DNA from 3 places in the Lysinibacillus sp. NPDC098008 genome. Region 1 is predicted to be linked to each of the others. Evidence: riboswitches for the same ligand, from Rfam matches in the RefSeq annotation. Region 1 holds a riboswitch; each other region holds the start of a gene.
The links. A riboswitch is a leader RNA that binds a small molecule or an ion and turns the genes downstream of it on or off. The one in region 1 is predicted to bind cobalamin.
Positions count from the first base shown of each region.

Region 2: another riboswitch for cobalamin. It lies ahead of ACIQVU_RS08910 (ribonucleotide reductase N-terminal alpha domain-containing protein); the one in region 1 lies ahead of ACIQVU_RS01505 ((2Fe-2S) ferredoxin domain-containing protein).
Region 3: another riboswitch for cobalamin. It lies ahead of ACIQVU_RS14255 (FecCD family ABC transporter permease); the one in region 1 lies ahead of ACIQVU_RS01505 ((2Fe-2S) ferredoxin domain-containing protein).

Region 1 is NZ_JBIWBA010000001.1:302,950-308,550, reverse strand. Features, by position in the region: gene ACIQVU_RS01530 (S8 family peptidase) at 1-254, opposite strand, end outside; gene ACIQVU_RS01525 (energy-coupling factor ABC transporter ATP-binding protein) at 369-1,205, opposite strand; gene cbiQ (cobalt ECF transporter T component CbiQ) at 1,202-1,975, opposite strand; gene ACIQVU_RS01515 (energy-coupling factor ABC transporter substrate-binding protein) at 1,981-2,253, opposite strand; gene ACIQVU_RS01510 (energy-coupling factor ABC transporter permease) at 2,256-3,005, opposite strand; cobalamin riboswitch at 3,233-3,417, opposite strand; cobalamin riboswitch at 3,620-3,800, shown strand; gene ACIQVU_RS01505 ((2Fe-2S) ferredoxin domain-containing protein) at 3,941-4,312, shown strand; gene cobJ (precorrin-3B C(17)-methyltransferase) at 4,317-5,601, shown strand, end outside.
Region 2 is NZ_JBIWBA010000007.1:31,787-37,387, forward strand. Features, by position in the region: gene ACIQVU_RS08905 (hypothetical protein) at 118-846, opposite strand; partial or broken gene ACIQVU_RS08910 (ribonucleotide reductase N-terminal alpha domain-containing protein) at 988-2,289, opposite strand; cobalamin riboswitch at 2,447-2,636, opposite strand; gene ACIQVU_RS08915 (hypothetical protein) at 2,725-3,408, opposite strand; gene ACIQVU_RS08920 (ECF transporter S component) at 3,405-3,902, opposite strand; gene ACIQVU_RS08925 (bifunctional adenosylcobinamide kinase/adenosylcobinamide-phosphate guanylyltransferase) at 3,904-4,308, opposite strand; gene ACIQVU_RS08930 (histidine phosphatase family protein) at 4,260-4,856, opposite strand; gene cobS (adenosylcobinamide-GDP ribazoletransferase) at 4,829-5,601, opposite strand, start outside.
Region 3 is NZ_JBIWBA010000017.1:43,713-49,313, reverse strand. Features, by position in the region: gene ACIQVU_RS14275 (S-layer homology domain-containing protein) at 1-491, opposite strand, end outside; gene ACIQVU_RS14270 (endonuclease Q family protein) at 597-1,763, opposite strand; gene ACIQVU_RS14265 (hypothetical protein) at 1,824-1,994, opposite strand; gene ACIQVU_RS14260 (heme ABC transporter ATP-binding protein) at 2,110-2,913, opposite strand; gene ACIQVU_RS14255 (FecCD family ABC transporter permease) at 2,918-3,964, opposite strand; cobalamin riboswitch at 4,167-4,354, opposite strand; gene ACIQVU_RS14250 (biotin transporter BioY) at 4,520-5,116, shown strand; gene ACIQVU_RS14245 (NADPH-dependent FMN reductase) at 5,176-5,601, opposite strand, start outside.

The sequences.
Region 1 (5,601 bases):
CGGATCACCTTGGAGCCAATTTTTTTATGTACGTTATTAGCAAGTCCTGAATGCTTAATAATAATGGTATTTTTGCTAATCCATTTTTCCTCATTTTTTGAATTTTTCCCTGCTGCTGCTTGATTACTTGCAAGCATAAGTTGCTCTAGCTTGTTATTTGTAGGCTGTGATGTTTCAGCAAAGGCGGAAACAGCAGGAATCATTAGTGCAGCAGATGCGACAACCGTGACGGATTTTTTTAACCAATTTTTCAATAATTTTCTCTCCTTCAGATCGTAAATTAAGCTTTGACTATTATTTATACGGCTCAACAATAGAAAAGTTTCGTAAATGAGGAAAAATTTTCACCCATATTTAAACTCCATCCTTTAAAGCTGCTGAATTAATTTGTGCAAATCAGCTTTGGAGCGAGGAATTGCCTGATGGCTTTGGATAATATGTTTTTCTTGTAGTAACAGTGCCATCGTAAAAACCCATGGGCGTTCGAGATGTGCACGCTTTAGTAGCTCTTCGTTATAGAACAGCGTAATAGGGTCCCCATTATAAATAATTGACCCTGCCTCCATCACAATAATATGCTCCGCCCATTCATAGGCGAGCTGGATATCATGTGTTGCGAGTAAAATTGTTCTGTCGCCATTTTCTAATGTAGCGAGGTATTGTAAAACTTGTGTAGCATAATAATGATCTAACCCTGCTGTTGGTTCATCTAATAACAGAACAGATGGCTCCATTGCTAAAACACCAGCCATTGCTACACGCTTTTTCTGTCCAACACTTAAAAAATGAATCGGCTTCTCCAATAAATCCTCTACCTCTGTTTGTGCAACAGCCCAAGCAATCCTTTCTTCAATTTTTTCGCTTGACCAGCCAAGATTAAGCGGACCATACGCTATATCTTGCTTGACTGTGCCTGAAAAAAGCTGATGGTCAGCATGTTGAAAAACAATACCAACCTGCTGACGAAGAGCCTTTAAAGCTTTTCTACTATATTGAAGCTTCCTCCCACAAAAGGAAATCGTTCCTGAAGTGGGCTTTAGGATGCCATTAAGATGCTGAAATAATGTTGACTTTCCTGCGCCATTTTGCCCGAGTATAGCGATTTTTTTTCCTTTTGGAATGTGCAATGAAATATCTATTAGAGCCTTTGTGCCATCCGCATAAACATGGGACAGATGCTCAAGCTCAAAATAATTTGCTGTCATCTAACAAAACCTCCATATATGATGAAGAATAGAAAAATAGCTGCCATGCCTAACCAATTTTTCTTGCGATAAGCGCCCGCTTCCTGCCAATAAACAGCCTCGCCACCACGTGACTGCATGGCATTGTTCAGCTCTCGGCTACGTTGAAACATCTCTACAAATAATGCTGCAATAAGCATGGAGATAGAACGTAGCCATTGCATTGGGGAATGATAGCCAAGACGTGCTTGTTGGGCAACATAAATATTTTGCATGCTCGCTAAAAAAAGAAAAATAAAACGGTAGGTTAGCTCTACTAATTCGACCAATAACACAGGCAATCGCCATTGTCGTAAAACATAACAAATACCGTTAACCGATGTTGTTAAAACTAAAAAATATAAGCAGCTTATACTACCAAGCACACTAAAAAATAATTGCTGTGCTGATGTCATACTTGCTTGCCCAATAAAAATGGTCCAATGGCTGAAGGTAACAGACCAAATATGAGCAGGTAAGACATGGGTGGATGGTGTCATGGAGATTAAAATGGCTATAAGGCTAGTGAATAAGAACAAGCATGGTAAAAGTAACAGCTTTCCATAATAGCTTAATGGGATTTTTGCGCCAACAATGATAAAAGCACTCATTACAAAAAATGTAATGAGTGAAAGCTGTTCATCTTTGAAAAGAAGGGATAATAACAATAGCCCTAATGAAAAGGTCATTTTTTCTAGCGGATGAACAAGCGCTAGCTTATTCAGATAAGCATACTTATCAATGAATAGCATAGTCGTTAGCCCTCTTTATGCTTGCCGCGCATATAGCCGATAAAATAGCCAATAAAGCCTGCACCAATCGCTGCTTGTAGAACAAATAATAAGCTTTCAATTTCACCACTAGGTGGCTCCCATAAACTTTCAAACCAAGGCTCATAGTCTTTGTTAATGTCACCAATCGCTGCTTCAGCTTCACCATCAGCACCACCAAACTCTGCGCCCTTTTGAATAAAGAGGGGAATAATCGCTAACAGAACAACAATAGCTACTAGCAGTAAGTTACGTTTCATGTCTAGTGCGCCTCCTTTACTGAGAAAACACGTAAGGCTTTTAATTCGCTAAGATTATATTTTTTCAAGAAATTCATCACAATGACGGTTAAAATCCCTTCACTAATGGCTAATGGAACTTGTGTTAATGCAAAAATACTTGCGAACTTTGTAAAGGATGCGGCGAAGCCACCAACCTCTGAAGGGAAGGCAAGGGCTAGCTGTACCGAAGTGATAACATATGTGCCTAAGTCACCGAGCATCGCAGCGCAGAAAACTGCTAGAGAAAAGGATAATCCTATTTTTTGTGCTCCTTTAAAAGTAAAGTAAGCGATAAAAGGTCCTACAATCGCCATTGAAAAGGCGTTTGCCCCTAATGTTGTCAGACCGCCATGTGCTAACAGCAGAGATTGGAATAATAGCACAATTGTGCCAATAACACTCATGGCAAGCGGGCCAAACAAAATGGTCCCAAGTCCAACACCTGTAGGATGCGAGCAGCTTCCTGTCACTGAAGGGATTTTTAAGGCGGATAATACAAACGCAAAGGCTCCTGAAAGCCCTAACATCATTTTTGTTTCAGGGTTGGCATCAATGGTTTTTCGAATGGAACGCAATCCTAAGACAATAAAAGGGATAGAGATAATCCACCAAAAAATAGCCCATTCAATGGGTAAAAAGCCTTCCATAATATGCATAGCAAAAGCTTGCTTTGGCACTATTAAGTATGCCAATAAAAAATAACTACATTTCCACCAAGAAAACTTCAACATTTTTCCTCCTCACGATGAAATAGATTGCAAGAATAGTGCGTGCGAAGAAATTCTTTGATGCGTATTTAGACTTTTGCATGATCCCATAAGCATCCTGTTGCTCGCTAAACAGGACATTTGACTGAGCCCATACAAAAAGCACTTCTCCGCTACAGGAAAAGTGCATGCTAAAAAAGGCAAATAATCTATTTATCTGCTAAGTCGCACACCTATCCTCGTAGGCTGAAACGGTCACGTATTTTTCGGCAGGTCTCCTGGCTCTAGTTCACTGCTTTATAGACCTTCCCATCCGTTGGACAGTGGCGTTTTCTATAAAACTCCCTATTACAGTGGCGGGACCGCGTCGGATTTACACCGACTTCCCTTTTAAGTAAAATAACAAGTATTTTACACCGAAAAAAATATAAAATTGTGAGATTTCACGACAAAGTATAACATGAATTTCCATAAATATGCTATACTTTTTATAAAAAATTTTGAATGAAGGCGCAATGTTGAAAATTCTGATAAGCGAAACTGATAAATTTATCACAAATTATTAAAGAAATATTGAAATTTTAAAATAATAAGCTATGATAAAGACAGTTTTCTATTCAATGGATAACGTTAATAATTTCATATAAACATCAATAAGTGCTCGAATATTCGAGATAATAGGGAAATTGGTGAGAATCCAATACAGCCCCCGCTACTGTAATAGCTGATGAAATCACAAAGCCACTCGTGCAAACTGGGAAGGCGTGAAAGTAAAATGAAGCTTAAGTCAGGAGACCTGCTTAGTTGATTGTGCATGCAAACTTTTCGGAGGGAGAAGTTGAAGCAAGAGCGGGTACCAGTATTTTATTCGTTTTTATCAAGCTTCTATAAAACCTTTACTCTCCATGAAGAGTAAAGGTTTTTTCTTTTCCAAAAAAGCAAATGAAGGGAGCAATTAGATGACAACATGGAATTTAGAGGGGATGCAAACACATCTCTTTATTTGCAACGGTAGTAGCTGTATGAAAAAGGATGGGGAGGATATTACACAAGCCATTCGAGATGAAATACAGCGACAAGCACTTGATAAAGAAATACATACGACAAGAACACGCTGTAATGGACGATGTAAGGATGCTTGTGTTGTTATTGCCTATCCACAAGGCAATTGGTATCGTGTGCCATCAACAGAGCATGCGAGAGCACTTGTACAAGATTTGCATCATGAAGCTTTATACAAGGAGCATGTCTTTTCATTGCGTGAGGGGACATTACAGCGCACAGCACAGACAACGGCCATTAAAGGGATTGAAAAGGTGAAAGAGAGGTAACAGGATGGCACAAAAAGGGAAAATTTTCGTAGTGGGCTTTGGACCTGGAGATTTTAAGCATATTACGACACGTGCTGTAGAGGCATTGCAACAAAGTGATATGATTATCGGCTATAAAACCTATGTAGAGCTTATTCAAGATTTAGTCAATGCCAAGTCAATTATTAGTACAGGTATGACAGAGGAGGTTTCACGTGCACAGGAGGCTGTGCGTCAAGCAGAGGCTGGTAGTATTGTTTCGGTGATTTCCAGTGGAGATGCCGGCGTTTACGGGATGGCTGGTTTGGTGTATGAAGTGTTAATTGAGCTGGGCTGGACAGAGGCAACAGGCATTGAAGTCGAAATTGTTCCAGGGATTTCAGCGATTAATTCATGTGCTAGTTTACTAGGAGCACCCATTATGCATGATGCTTGCACAATCAGCTTAAGCGACCATTTAACACCTTGGAATTTAATTGCAAAGCGTGTAGAGGCGGCAGCGATGGCAGACTTTGTCATTGCACTCTACAATCCAAAAAGTGGACGTCGTACAAGACAAATTGTGGAGGCACAGCGCATTCTGTTAGAATACCGTTCACCTGATACACCTGTTGGGCTTGTGAAAAGTGCCTATCGTGAGCGTCAAGAAATTACGATGACAACATTAGCAGAAATGCTAGAGCATGATATTGGTATGCTAACAACTGTCATTATCGGGAATTCTTCGACATTTTTCTATGATAATAAAATGATTACACCGCGTGGCTATCAGCGCAAATATACACTTGGTGCAGAGAAGCAGCCATTGCGTCCACATCAACGTTTGCGTGAAGAAAATGAACCTTGGGCAATGAACCAAGAAACAGGAGCTGCACGAAATGATTTTGCTGCTGACCCTAATGCAGGACGCTTTATTAAACCCAGTGTAGCCGCTGCGCCAAAACCGAAAAAAACAGCATTGGAAATGGCTACAGCGGCACTTGCAATGGTGAAAGGAACAAGTGCAATACAGGCAACGCCAAAGCTTGTCCAGCAAAACATTGAATCCATTTTTGAATTAGCTGTAAGCCCGGGTGTGGCTAATAAATTTTTTACACCACAGCAAATGACAACATTGGCAGAGGTCGTTGGTGAAAATGGCACGATGGAATATACACCAGAGCATCAAATCCATTTAAAAATTCCAACAACTGAGCCTGATCGCATTACCGAAAAGCTACAGGCAGTAGGCTTTTTACTAGCGCCTATTGGTGATGTTGTGACATTGAAGGCTTGTGATTTTTGCTATGGTGAAAAGGCAGATTCAATTC
Region 2 (5,601 bases), on a different contig from region 1:
ATGCTCCGCTTTTCCCTTTATGAATTATCCCTTAATAGGGCCTCGCTTGAGGGGTACTCTACTCGCTTCTTCACCCATGTTTTTCAATGAGCTATACTTTCGATAGTCGTTAGGCATTTACTTTTGATTAAGTAAAATATGGTCAGGGAAATTTTGAGAATTCATTCTATATCTCATGGCATGTGTTGAAATACCATAAAACTTAGCTGCTTCTGTTATTGAATCAAATACCTGATTACCAACTTTACACGGATAGCCATTAATTTTAACTTCCCTTTTTGGCATTACTCGTGTATATGATGGAAAATTATCCGAATTTAATCTGTAATTAATTGTACTAATACCTATTCCTAATTGGTGTGAAGCCAGTGTGACTGATTCATATTCAACACTATCAATTATGACACACTTTGAGTTGGCCTTTTTCACTGATTCAATCATTTTTTTTGTTTTAGGCTTGCCAAATTGATGATTGCCTTTGCCAGTCATTTGCTCAGTTCTTTGCTTTCTTATAGCTTCCTTATTTGGGTTAAAAGTAAAGATATCTCCACCAATTGAAGTAAGTTTAATATTATAATATTCAGTAGAATTAACAACATCAAAGTAATTCAAGTAAAACTCTTCTAATTGATTTAATTCTTCTTCAGAATAAGCATTACAAATAATTTCTCTCTCAAAATTTTCTTTACCGTATTTTTTTATGGCTCTTTTCAAATATACTCCTGATCCTAAGTAATTTTCCCAGTTATTTACTCGATCATAAATACATTTCCCAATATATTTTTTACCATTTAATTTATTTGTTGTTACATATATGAACCCATATTCTTTAGAAATATCAATCACTCCTAAAACAGAATATTTGTTCTATTATATAAAACTCCAAATATTTAATCAAAAGATTTAGCACGGTGGGTTATCACTGAGTGACTTTCCCCGTTTAACGGAGTTTTCGACAACCATTTCTGATTGAAGGTGCTACAATTAACACAAATTCGAACTGTAAATCATGCCTTCATGCTGATTCGGATTCATGCGGTTCACTTCATCACGGTAGAACATAAACGGCACACCTGTTTCGAGCTGTGAGCGCATAATTCGCTTCATAATATCAATGGCTGGTACGACTTCACGGCTTAATAATGGATTTGCCACACATGCAGCATAGTTCGTGCGGAAGGAGCCATTTCCCTTTGCTTCATCGTAGGAATCCTCTAAGGAGAAGCCCATCACCTCACGTACTTCATGCGGGTCAAATAAATGCCAATCCTCACGTGCCTCCACTGCTTCCATAAAAATATCTGGTATGCATAGCCCTGTAAAAATATCATGGGCACGTAAACGCTCATCCCCATTGTTTAGGCGTAAATCTAAAAATGTAAAAACATCCTTATGCCAAACATCTAAATAAACAGCGATAGCTCCTTGGCGTTGTCCAAGCTGGTCAACTGAAACGGCTGTATTATTGAGCTGCTTAATCCACGGTAGCACACCACTGGATGCGCCCTTAAAGCCTTTAATGGCTGAGCCACGGCTACGAATTTTTCCCATATAAACACCGATACCACCGCCATATTTTGATAATGTCGCCACATCGGTATTAGTATCATAAATGCTTTGCAGGCTATCATCGACTGTGTCAATAAAGCAGCTAGAAAGCTGACCATGTGTTTTCCCAGCATTCGATAATGTTGGTGTTGCGACTGTCATATATAAATTACTCATCGCCCAATAAGCCTCTTGCACCTTTGTTAAACGGTCCTCTGTTTCATCCTGCATTAATGTCATGGCAATGACCATCCAGCGCTCCTGAGGAAGCTCCACAGGCGTTTTCGTATAATCACGCACAACATAGCGATCCATTAATGTTTTTAAGCCGATATATGTAAATAGCTCGTCACGACTAGCGTCTAAATAGCTTGTTAATTGCTGTAGCTCCTGTGCACTATATTTAGCTGTTAAGCTGTTATGATACAAGCCAGCCTCTGTATATCGTGCAAGCTGTGCTGGGAATGCTTGATACACATCCGTTGGTGCAACACCACGCTGTGCTGCAAATTGATTGTATAATTTTTCTAAGTAAAGATGTGCAGCCACAAATGTCCAGTAGGGCTCCTCCTCATCTATCAAGCTAAGCGCCTGTAAAATCATTGCATCCGCCCATGCGTCAAATGTAGCATTATCATTTTTGCGTAGCCAGCGATCCGATAATCTCACAAAGCTTTCCAGTTCATCCTCCGTGTAACGTTGTTGTAGCTTAGCTATTTGCTGTTCAATTTGCGTTGTCATCTATTCTCTCCCTTTCCTCCAGCAACATAAAAAAGCGATTACGCAACATTAATCGGCTGCATAATCGCTGTACAATCGGAAATGGAAATGAAGGACAAGCACACAAAAGCCGTGTGCAAATCTCTCGCCTCCACTTCTCAATCCCCGAAGAATGTGTTGCTGTCTTGAACAATGCGGCAGGTCTCCTGGCTTATGCTTCCTCCAAATAATCGCCTTCCCATTAAAAAAACAGTGGCTCCTTGATTATTTGTCAGCACGTACAGTTGCGGGGACAGCTTCGGCTTACAAGCATACTTGCTCCGAATTCCCTTTTAAACCATCTTGGTACCGTTTGTCCAACATACTATATATAGTGTTTTGATTCCTAAACAAATCTAACATATTGTGTTTAGGGTTGCAATAGGTGTTTTGCCCCTTGTTATGCTTTGGCTCAACTCAAGCCCGATGGCAATGCAGTTTTGCAAAATTTCTAGGGAAAAATTTTTGTGCCTGCTGCTCTTTTGCTGGGTCTATACCAAGTAAAAGAACGGTGCATGGGCCTGCTGATTTAGTTGCATCCAACGGACTGTCCACAACCATCTGTCCAAAAAGACGGCTATATTCCCCCTGTAGCCCCTTTGACCCAACAGGCCATACTTGCTGCACAATTTCTGACTGCCATGCTTGAAAAATCGGCTGAAGCTGTGCAACATCCTCAGGCTGTGCTAGTACCTCTGCCCCCACAAGCGGTAAGCCATATGTATACCAGCTCAGCCGTTCACGCTGAAAGGCTGCACGCTGCTGTGGCTCCCCAAGCATTGTAATAGCTAAGCCTGATTGACTAGTTGGCATATTGGATTCTGTGCTCCCAGCAATGGTAGGGCAGGCAAGCCCTGCTTCCTCAAAAACTTGCTGTATCCCTGCTAGATAACGTGACCATGCGGCATCTCCCGAAAAATTCGCCAGCAAAATATGCGTAGGCAAAGCCTGTGCGGCAAGCTGCTCTAAAAAGGTAACACGCGCTGTCATATAGGCTGTCAATGTATCTGATGCTGCTACAATATCCTGTGGCTTTTGCCCGATGGCTGCCGCATTATCCATTGTCGCAATAAGGCTTCCTACCTGTATGGCATTTCTCATAATAGGCTACCTTCCTTGCGCACTAAAACCTTTGTTAATACAGGCATAACGATAGCAGCTATCACTAAATTAATCGCTGTTGCCGCACAAATGCTGGCAAGCGCTCCCCAGAAAAATGCTGGGCTAATGATAAAGTAAAACGGCAATGGTGCAGCTACACCGTTTAGCAGAAAGGCAACAGGCCATTTCCAAACATGCATCCCCCTTCTATGCATCACCCCAAAAAGCCACACAACACCAAACATTTCAGCAGCAATAATAAGATGCAACGGACCTAGTGGAAAGCCTGCTGTTAATGCTGTTATAAAATGCCCAATTAGTCCTGCCGCTCCCGCTAGCACAGGCGATAAAAAAACAACACTTAAAAAGGCAGGCGCTGAGTCAAGCGCAACCGTTGGCATGATAAATAATGGAATTTTAATCATTGCCCCCACCGCACAAATTGCTGCAACCATTGCTGCCAGTACCCATTTCACCAGCTTTTGTCGCTCCATGTCATTCCCTCTTTTCCTTAATAGACTCACCAATGCCATACCAAATGCGAACAACCTGCTCCGCTTCCGCAAATAAAGCCTGATAGAAGCGACCACAGGTATCCCGTAATAGCCGTGCCTGCTTGTCCATTGGCACAACGCCACGCCCCATATCTGTCACAATCACTGCCAATGTACATTGCTGCGCTAGCTGCCGTAGCTCTGTCAGCATCGTTTGAATAAGTGGCGCATCATCCTCTAACGACTGTGTTACCAGCCATTTTTCTAAATTTTTCAGCACCAGCACGTCACACGCTGGCGCTTCCTTTGGTATTGCACCATCCACCAGTACAACGTGCTGCTGTTGATAGTAACGCATTACATAGTCGGTTTTGCCATTATAGGCTCCACCAATAAAGATATGCATCTTGCTCCCTCCTCCCAAGCCTTACGCGTAAATGTTAAAATAAATTGCTGGTCATGCGACACCTGATACGACCAAAAGGGCTGTTCCGTTGGAGCAAATGCTACAAGCAAGGCACGAATCACTCCACCATGAACGACAAGATAATAGTGATCCTCATCCTTTGGCAAAGCATAAAAGCCATCTAGTACACGCGCGGTAAATGCCTTAAAGCGCTCGCCCTGCGGCGGTGGCGTCTGGTCAGGGTCATCGAGCCATGCACGATACTGGGGCTGTGCCTGTAAATCCGTATAGGTCTTGCCTTCAAATGCCCCAAAATGCATTTCTCGCAATCTTGCATCTGCACAATAGCTGGCATTTGGAAAATAATACGACGCTGTTGTTTGACAGCGCTGTAAATCACTGCCATACACTTGTTGAACGGTATCATCAATTACAGTGAGTGCCATTGGATTAGCCAATGGTGCATCCGTCCAGCCAAGATAGCGTTTTTCTATATTGGCAGTTGTTGGTGCATGCCGAATTAAGCGCACAGTAACAATGTCACCCATAGCACAACCTCCATTCCTTCAATTGAAGCGCCCAGTAAATCACCTGATACACCGCCAAAATTACGCACAGTAAACTGGCGAAATAGCAGCAAGGCCAGCGCTAGCACCACTACAAGTATAACAGGCACGATTGACAGCTTTGTGATCACGAGTACAAGCGCTAGCCCCAGTATAAGAGATACTAGCATCCAGCCTGTTAATGCCTTTGCATGAATATGTGATTGAAAATAATAGGCAAGCCCTTTATCCTTCGCACATTTCAGCGATAAAAAATAAAGGCTCATCCCAATCCTTGTTAAAAAAGGTACGAATACAGCCATCCATAGAGCAAATTGCTGTTGGACAAAAAGCTCATGCAAAATAACAAACTTCCCTAATAATAAAAATAGCACAGCTAATACACCAAATGCCCCCACCCGTGGGTCATCTAAAATTTCCAGCCGCTTCTCACGATCCCGATACGAAAAATAAGCATCCCCCATATCAATAAAGCCATCTAAATGCAAGCCACCTGTCCATAAGGCAAAGAGCCCCAGCACAATAAAGGCTAGCAATATATCACTGCTTGCCGTCCACTGTGTTAGACCGTAAAGAACAACGGCTACAGTTGCCCCCATCAAAGCCCCTATCCACGGTAGGCAGGCAAACATCCCTGTAATGGTGGCTCTATTTAATGGCAGCTCTTTCTGTACAGGCAATACCGTAAAAAATTGAAATGCTAGCAGTAGGCTAGACCATATCGTTT
Region 3 (5,601 bases), on a different contig from region 1:
ACTGTTTCCTTTGTCGCCTTAATAATGGCAGCCGTATTAATGCCCGTTTGCTGTGATTCTTTTAAAATAGGCAATAAATCATTGGCTCCAGCAGTTAATGTAATAATTTCAGCATTTTTAATAGCATCACGTAGCTTTACTTGCTCACTTGTATAGCCAAAGCCCGTCACTGCCTTTTCTACATTATTTTGGATATCTGTTAAAATATTTGTTGTTGTATAGCCTGACATCGCAAAGCCTTTGTTATAGGAAGCTAAAAAGCCCTCTTGTTGCAATGCTTGTGCTACAAAATCTGTGTAGCTTAGCCCAATAAGACCTAGCTCATTCATACCATGAGCTAATGAATCACCCAGTGCCACATAATCTGCCTGAACAGCCCAGCTCGGTGCTATATTGTCGGTTTGCTCCTCTGCATTGGCTGCTACAGGGGCAACTAACTGTAAAGCAAGTATACTTGTAGCTAAAAAACGAAATTTCTTTGATAATTGCATACACTTTCGCCTCCATCTATAAAATAGTACATGTAACCACCATTTTACTAGAGAAAGGTTAAAAATAGGTTAAATAATAATATTTTTTTAATTTCTATTCCTTATTTAGTCAGCTTGTATTTTTCCATAAATTCCACCACCCCCAACAGCAATCGCTAATTGACCTGTTCTTGCTTGATCAATGAATGTAGCAATTTTAGAGGGGACAATTTGTTCAAGCTGCTCTAGTGTTACATTGTGTAAAATATTCATCTCTGTTCCAAATGCTTGCAGTAATCGTTCCAGCATCTTAGGTCCAATTCCAGGAATAAAATCTAACGGCACCTGATGAATATAAGGGGGTCTATATCGAGTATTCAGTAAATCCTCCGATAGCTCCTGAATGCGTGTAGCCACACCTTTTATAATTTGTGTACTTCCACAATTTGTACAGTGAGTTGCTAGATTATCAAGCTGTTCACCACATTTTGCACAGACGGTTTGATGGTATTTACCAAGTAAAGGATTTAATCCATAATTTGCAAGGACTGCACGACCCTGCTGTTCATGAAGAGCCTTTTTTAGCTCTGTAAAATTGGCTGCTGCTAATCGTAGCTTTTGATATTCACGTGCTATTTTTCCAAGGGAATGAGCATCAGAGTTACTAACAAATGTATATGCCTGAAGCTCTTTTATTTGATTGACCATCATTGTATCAGAGCTTAACCCTAATTCAATAGCGTCTATCATCTTCGGATCAAATACCTCTGTTAAACTGCGCTGAACACCTTTGCCAAACAGGCTTTTAAAGGGGGTAAAAACATGTGCAGGAATAAAAAGCCCACCCAATTCATACACCTTTTGCTGTAATGTTCGTCCATCACAATAGATTCGCTGTGAGCTTAAATGGATATTTTTCATATGCTGAGCCATCCAATTTGAAAATTGCTTCATTAGCAAAAGTGTAGGGAAGTATGCAAGCACATGAATAGGGCCATGGCAAAATTGATCATAAATTTCAATTTCTGAACCTGGAATTAGTGTTGTTTCCTGAAAACGTAGCCCCCCTCCTTCTAGCTCCTTTAGTTCACCTTGCGCTAATAGCTCACTCATTTCCTCTATAACCTCTGGTGAATGACAATCGATAATACCAATAATATCTAACCCCTTTCTTGCACTGGCTGTTTCTAAGATGCGTGCTAATGTTAATGTTTTACTGCCTGTAATTTTCACAGCACGTCCACTAGCAGTACGACCAATATGAATATGTAAATCTGCATAAAACTCTTTCATTTATAGCACTTCCTTTTGTGTATGTTAAAAGAAAAGTACCTTACATTACTGCAAGGCATTTTATTGTTTATGATGACCTGCCATGTTAGGGTTCGCTTCATAGGCAGTTGATCCTTGAGCTGGTATTTCGGATGAATCATATGCTACTAATGTAACACCTATATCCTTCTCTAGCTTATTAATTTTATCAAGTTGCTGTTGATTGAGGTTGGCTAATTTTATTTCTTCCATTGTTTATCATTCCTTTCAACCATAAAGTTCCCTAAAATTAAGCTATCTATACAAGGAAATAGGCTATCAAGAAAGTGGAAATTTTCTTAATAGCCCATTGATATAGTATGCTCAATTATGTTGCTGCTACTGCCTTTATTTTATTGCTTGTAAATTGTTCAGGAATATAGGTTAGATATGGCTTGCCTGTCAATGCATGTGTCTGAATATCCGCGTAGACACCAAATACCTTTTGCAATAATGCAGGCGTTAGCACTTCCTCTGGTGTACCATAGCATACAATCCGTCCATGCTGTAGCACATATATTTGATCACAGTACATAGCCGCAATATTTAAGTCATGCAAAGCTGCGACTACTGTTAAATGTAAGGTTTGAATTAAATCCATCACCTGAAGCTGATGTTGAATATCTAAATGATTTGTTGGCTCATCTAGAATAAGCACCTGTGCTTGTTGTGCAAGTGCCCGCGCAACCATAACACGCTTTTTCTCGCCTCCTGAAAGGGAGCTAAAGCTGCGTTTTGCTAGATGCTCAATACCTGTTTGCTTCAGCGCATCTTTCACAATTCGAAAATCCTGCTCTTTGTCTAGCTCTAATAACTTTTTATGTGGTGTTCTACCCATACTAACTAAATCATGTACAGTAAAATCAAATAATACAGGTGTTTCTTGACTAACAACAGCTAAATTTTTGGCAATAGCTTTACTCGATTGCTTTAAAATATCGTGCTCGTTTAATAAAATTGTACCATTTTCAGGCTTTAATAAACGATACATATTTTTTAACAACGTTGATTTACCGCTACCATTAGGACCAATTAGCCCAACAAATTGCTTTTCCTTTATGTGAATACTCACTTCATGTAATATGCGCTGATCGTTAATGGAGAATGATACTTGCTTTGCTTCTAATGTCATCTTTTTAATCTCCTTCACCAAAAGAATAATTGTTACGACGGAGTAGCCAAATAAAGAATGGTCCGCCACAAAAGGCAGTAATAATACCAATTGGCATTTCCTGAGGAGCAATAATAATTCGAGCCACTGCATCTGCCCAAACTAAGAAAATCCCGCCCAATAAGGCACTAATGGGTATAACATATTTATAATTAGACCCGACAATTAATCGGACAATATGTGGAATGATTAATCCTACAAAGCCAATAGCACCGCTTACAGCAACAAGTACCCCTGTTAATAACGAAACAAGTAAGACAAGCTGTATACGAAATTGCTGAAGGTTGACACCTAATGTGACAGCAGCCTCTTCGCCCAATAATAGTAAATTTAAGTTTCGATAATGGAGCCAAAGTAAAGCAAATACTACTAAAAGGACGATAGCTGGAATGATAATATTTGTCCATTTGGCACCAGCTAAACTACCAAGCATCCAAAACATCACTGCCTTTAATGCACCCTCTTGCTTTGCCATCATTAAAATAAAATTCGAAACGGCTGTTAAAATAAAGGACACCGCCATGCCTGCTAATAGTAGACGAAAGATAGAAACACGCCCTCCAACACGCGATAAAAAAAATACAAGCACAATAGCAAATAATGACCCTAAAAAGGCGGATACGGAAAGAGCATACATACCTAAAAACGAAAAAGCACCTAAAATAATAACAGAGGTTGCTCCCACCGCTGCGCCTGAAGAAATACCTAAAATATAAGGATCAGCAATAGAATTTCGCACAAGCGCCTGAATAGCAGCACCTGCAATTGCTAAGCCTGCTCCAACAATAGCCGCCAGTATGACACGTGGCACTCGTATTTGCCAAATAATAATTTCCTGTGAGCGGCTCCAATCAGACTCTATAAAGTTATGTATAAAAGGTAGCTTCGAAAGAATCACCTTCCAAACATATAATGGCGTTACAGATACAGACCCAACCATTACAGCAAAGGTCATAGAAACGATTAATATGAAAACAAGTAGTACAGAAAATAATATAAACTTTTTATTCATTCAGTAAACTCCTACAAATTTGATGGATAAAGCAATTAGCTAATGCCTTTCAGAGCCTATGATTATTTATCTCAACAACAATAAAGTTGAAGCAAAATAAAAAAAGGCATTCTATACAAAAATATGCATAGAAATACCCTCGATTAAACAAAGTCAGAAAATAACCAGCTATTGTCCGTAATTGCTTGCATCCTCGTGGGCATTACAGGTATTACTAATTGGCAGGTCTCCTGGCTTCGATTCTGCGTCCTCTGATAGCCTTCCCATTTTTCAACAGTGGCATAAAAATCATAGAACTCGTCGTTACAGTTGCGGGACAGCGTCGGACTTTCACCGACTTCCCTTTTAAGTGACATAAAAAGATGTCACACCAATAGTAGCAAATAATATTAAATGATAACGACTCTATCATACAGTTTTATAGGTTGTTCGTCCATATGGAACTATTATTTAACAGCTCTATATTTTAGTTAACTAAATGAAATTTTTATGTTGACACAAATATATCCATTCTTTACACTAGCATTAATAACTATAAAAATTAGAGGTGAGAGCATGGCAACAGTTACAGAACACCGTCATCATAAATTAAGAACCGTAGATATCGCTTATATTGGCTTATTCTCTACACTAATGATGGTAGGTGCTAATATTACTTCCTTTATACCATTTTTAGTAGTGGGTGGTGTCCCAATCACACTGCAAACTTTCTTTGCCATTTTATCAGGTCTTATTCTTGGTAGTCGAAAAGGCGCGCTCGCTTGTACTGTCTATATGTGTATCGGATTAGCAGGAGCGCCTGTCTTTTCTCGCTTTGGTGGAGGCTTTGGGCAAATTTTAAGCCCTACTTTTGGTTTTATTGTGTCATATATTTTATTGGCATTTATTGCTGGTCTTATTGTCGAACGCAGTGGCACAAAAATGAGCTATATAGTGGCTGCGTTAATCGCCTTTATCTTTAATTATGTATTCGGCACAAATTGGATGTATTTTGCGTATAAGCTTTGGGCAAGCGCACCAGAAGGCTTTACATATAAATTAGCGTGGCTTTGGATGGTTCCACCACTACCAAAGGATGTTATCTTATCTGTCTTTGCAGGTATCTTTGCTTACCGATTACAAAAAACATTAAAAATTATTCCAATCAAATAAGCAAAAGAGCTGTGAGAAAGCCAATAAAACGTCAGCTTTCTCAACAGCCCTTCTATACATTAAATATATTTTTTTGCCCAGTCAATAAAGTTATCCATCACAACATCAAGGAATTTTACAGTTCCTTCATCCGTTAAATTTCCTTCTGCATCAAATTTCGTATGCACAGCACCAATATAAACATCGTTACCACTTAGTAATGGTGAATTGACACCAGGAGAGAATAAAATATCACGTAAATGTAATTGAGCTTTAACTGTACCTAAGTTCCCCATAGAAGCACCCATTATAATAGATGGTTTACCGATCATTACTTTATCCACACGAGATAACCAGTCAATAGCATTGACCATGACACCTGGAACTGTTCCATTATATTCTGGTGTTACCCATAACACAGCATCTGCCGCTTTTACTTTTGCTTTAAAATCAAGCACTGTTTGTGGTGGATCATTTTCGTTATCTTGATTATACATTGGTAAATC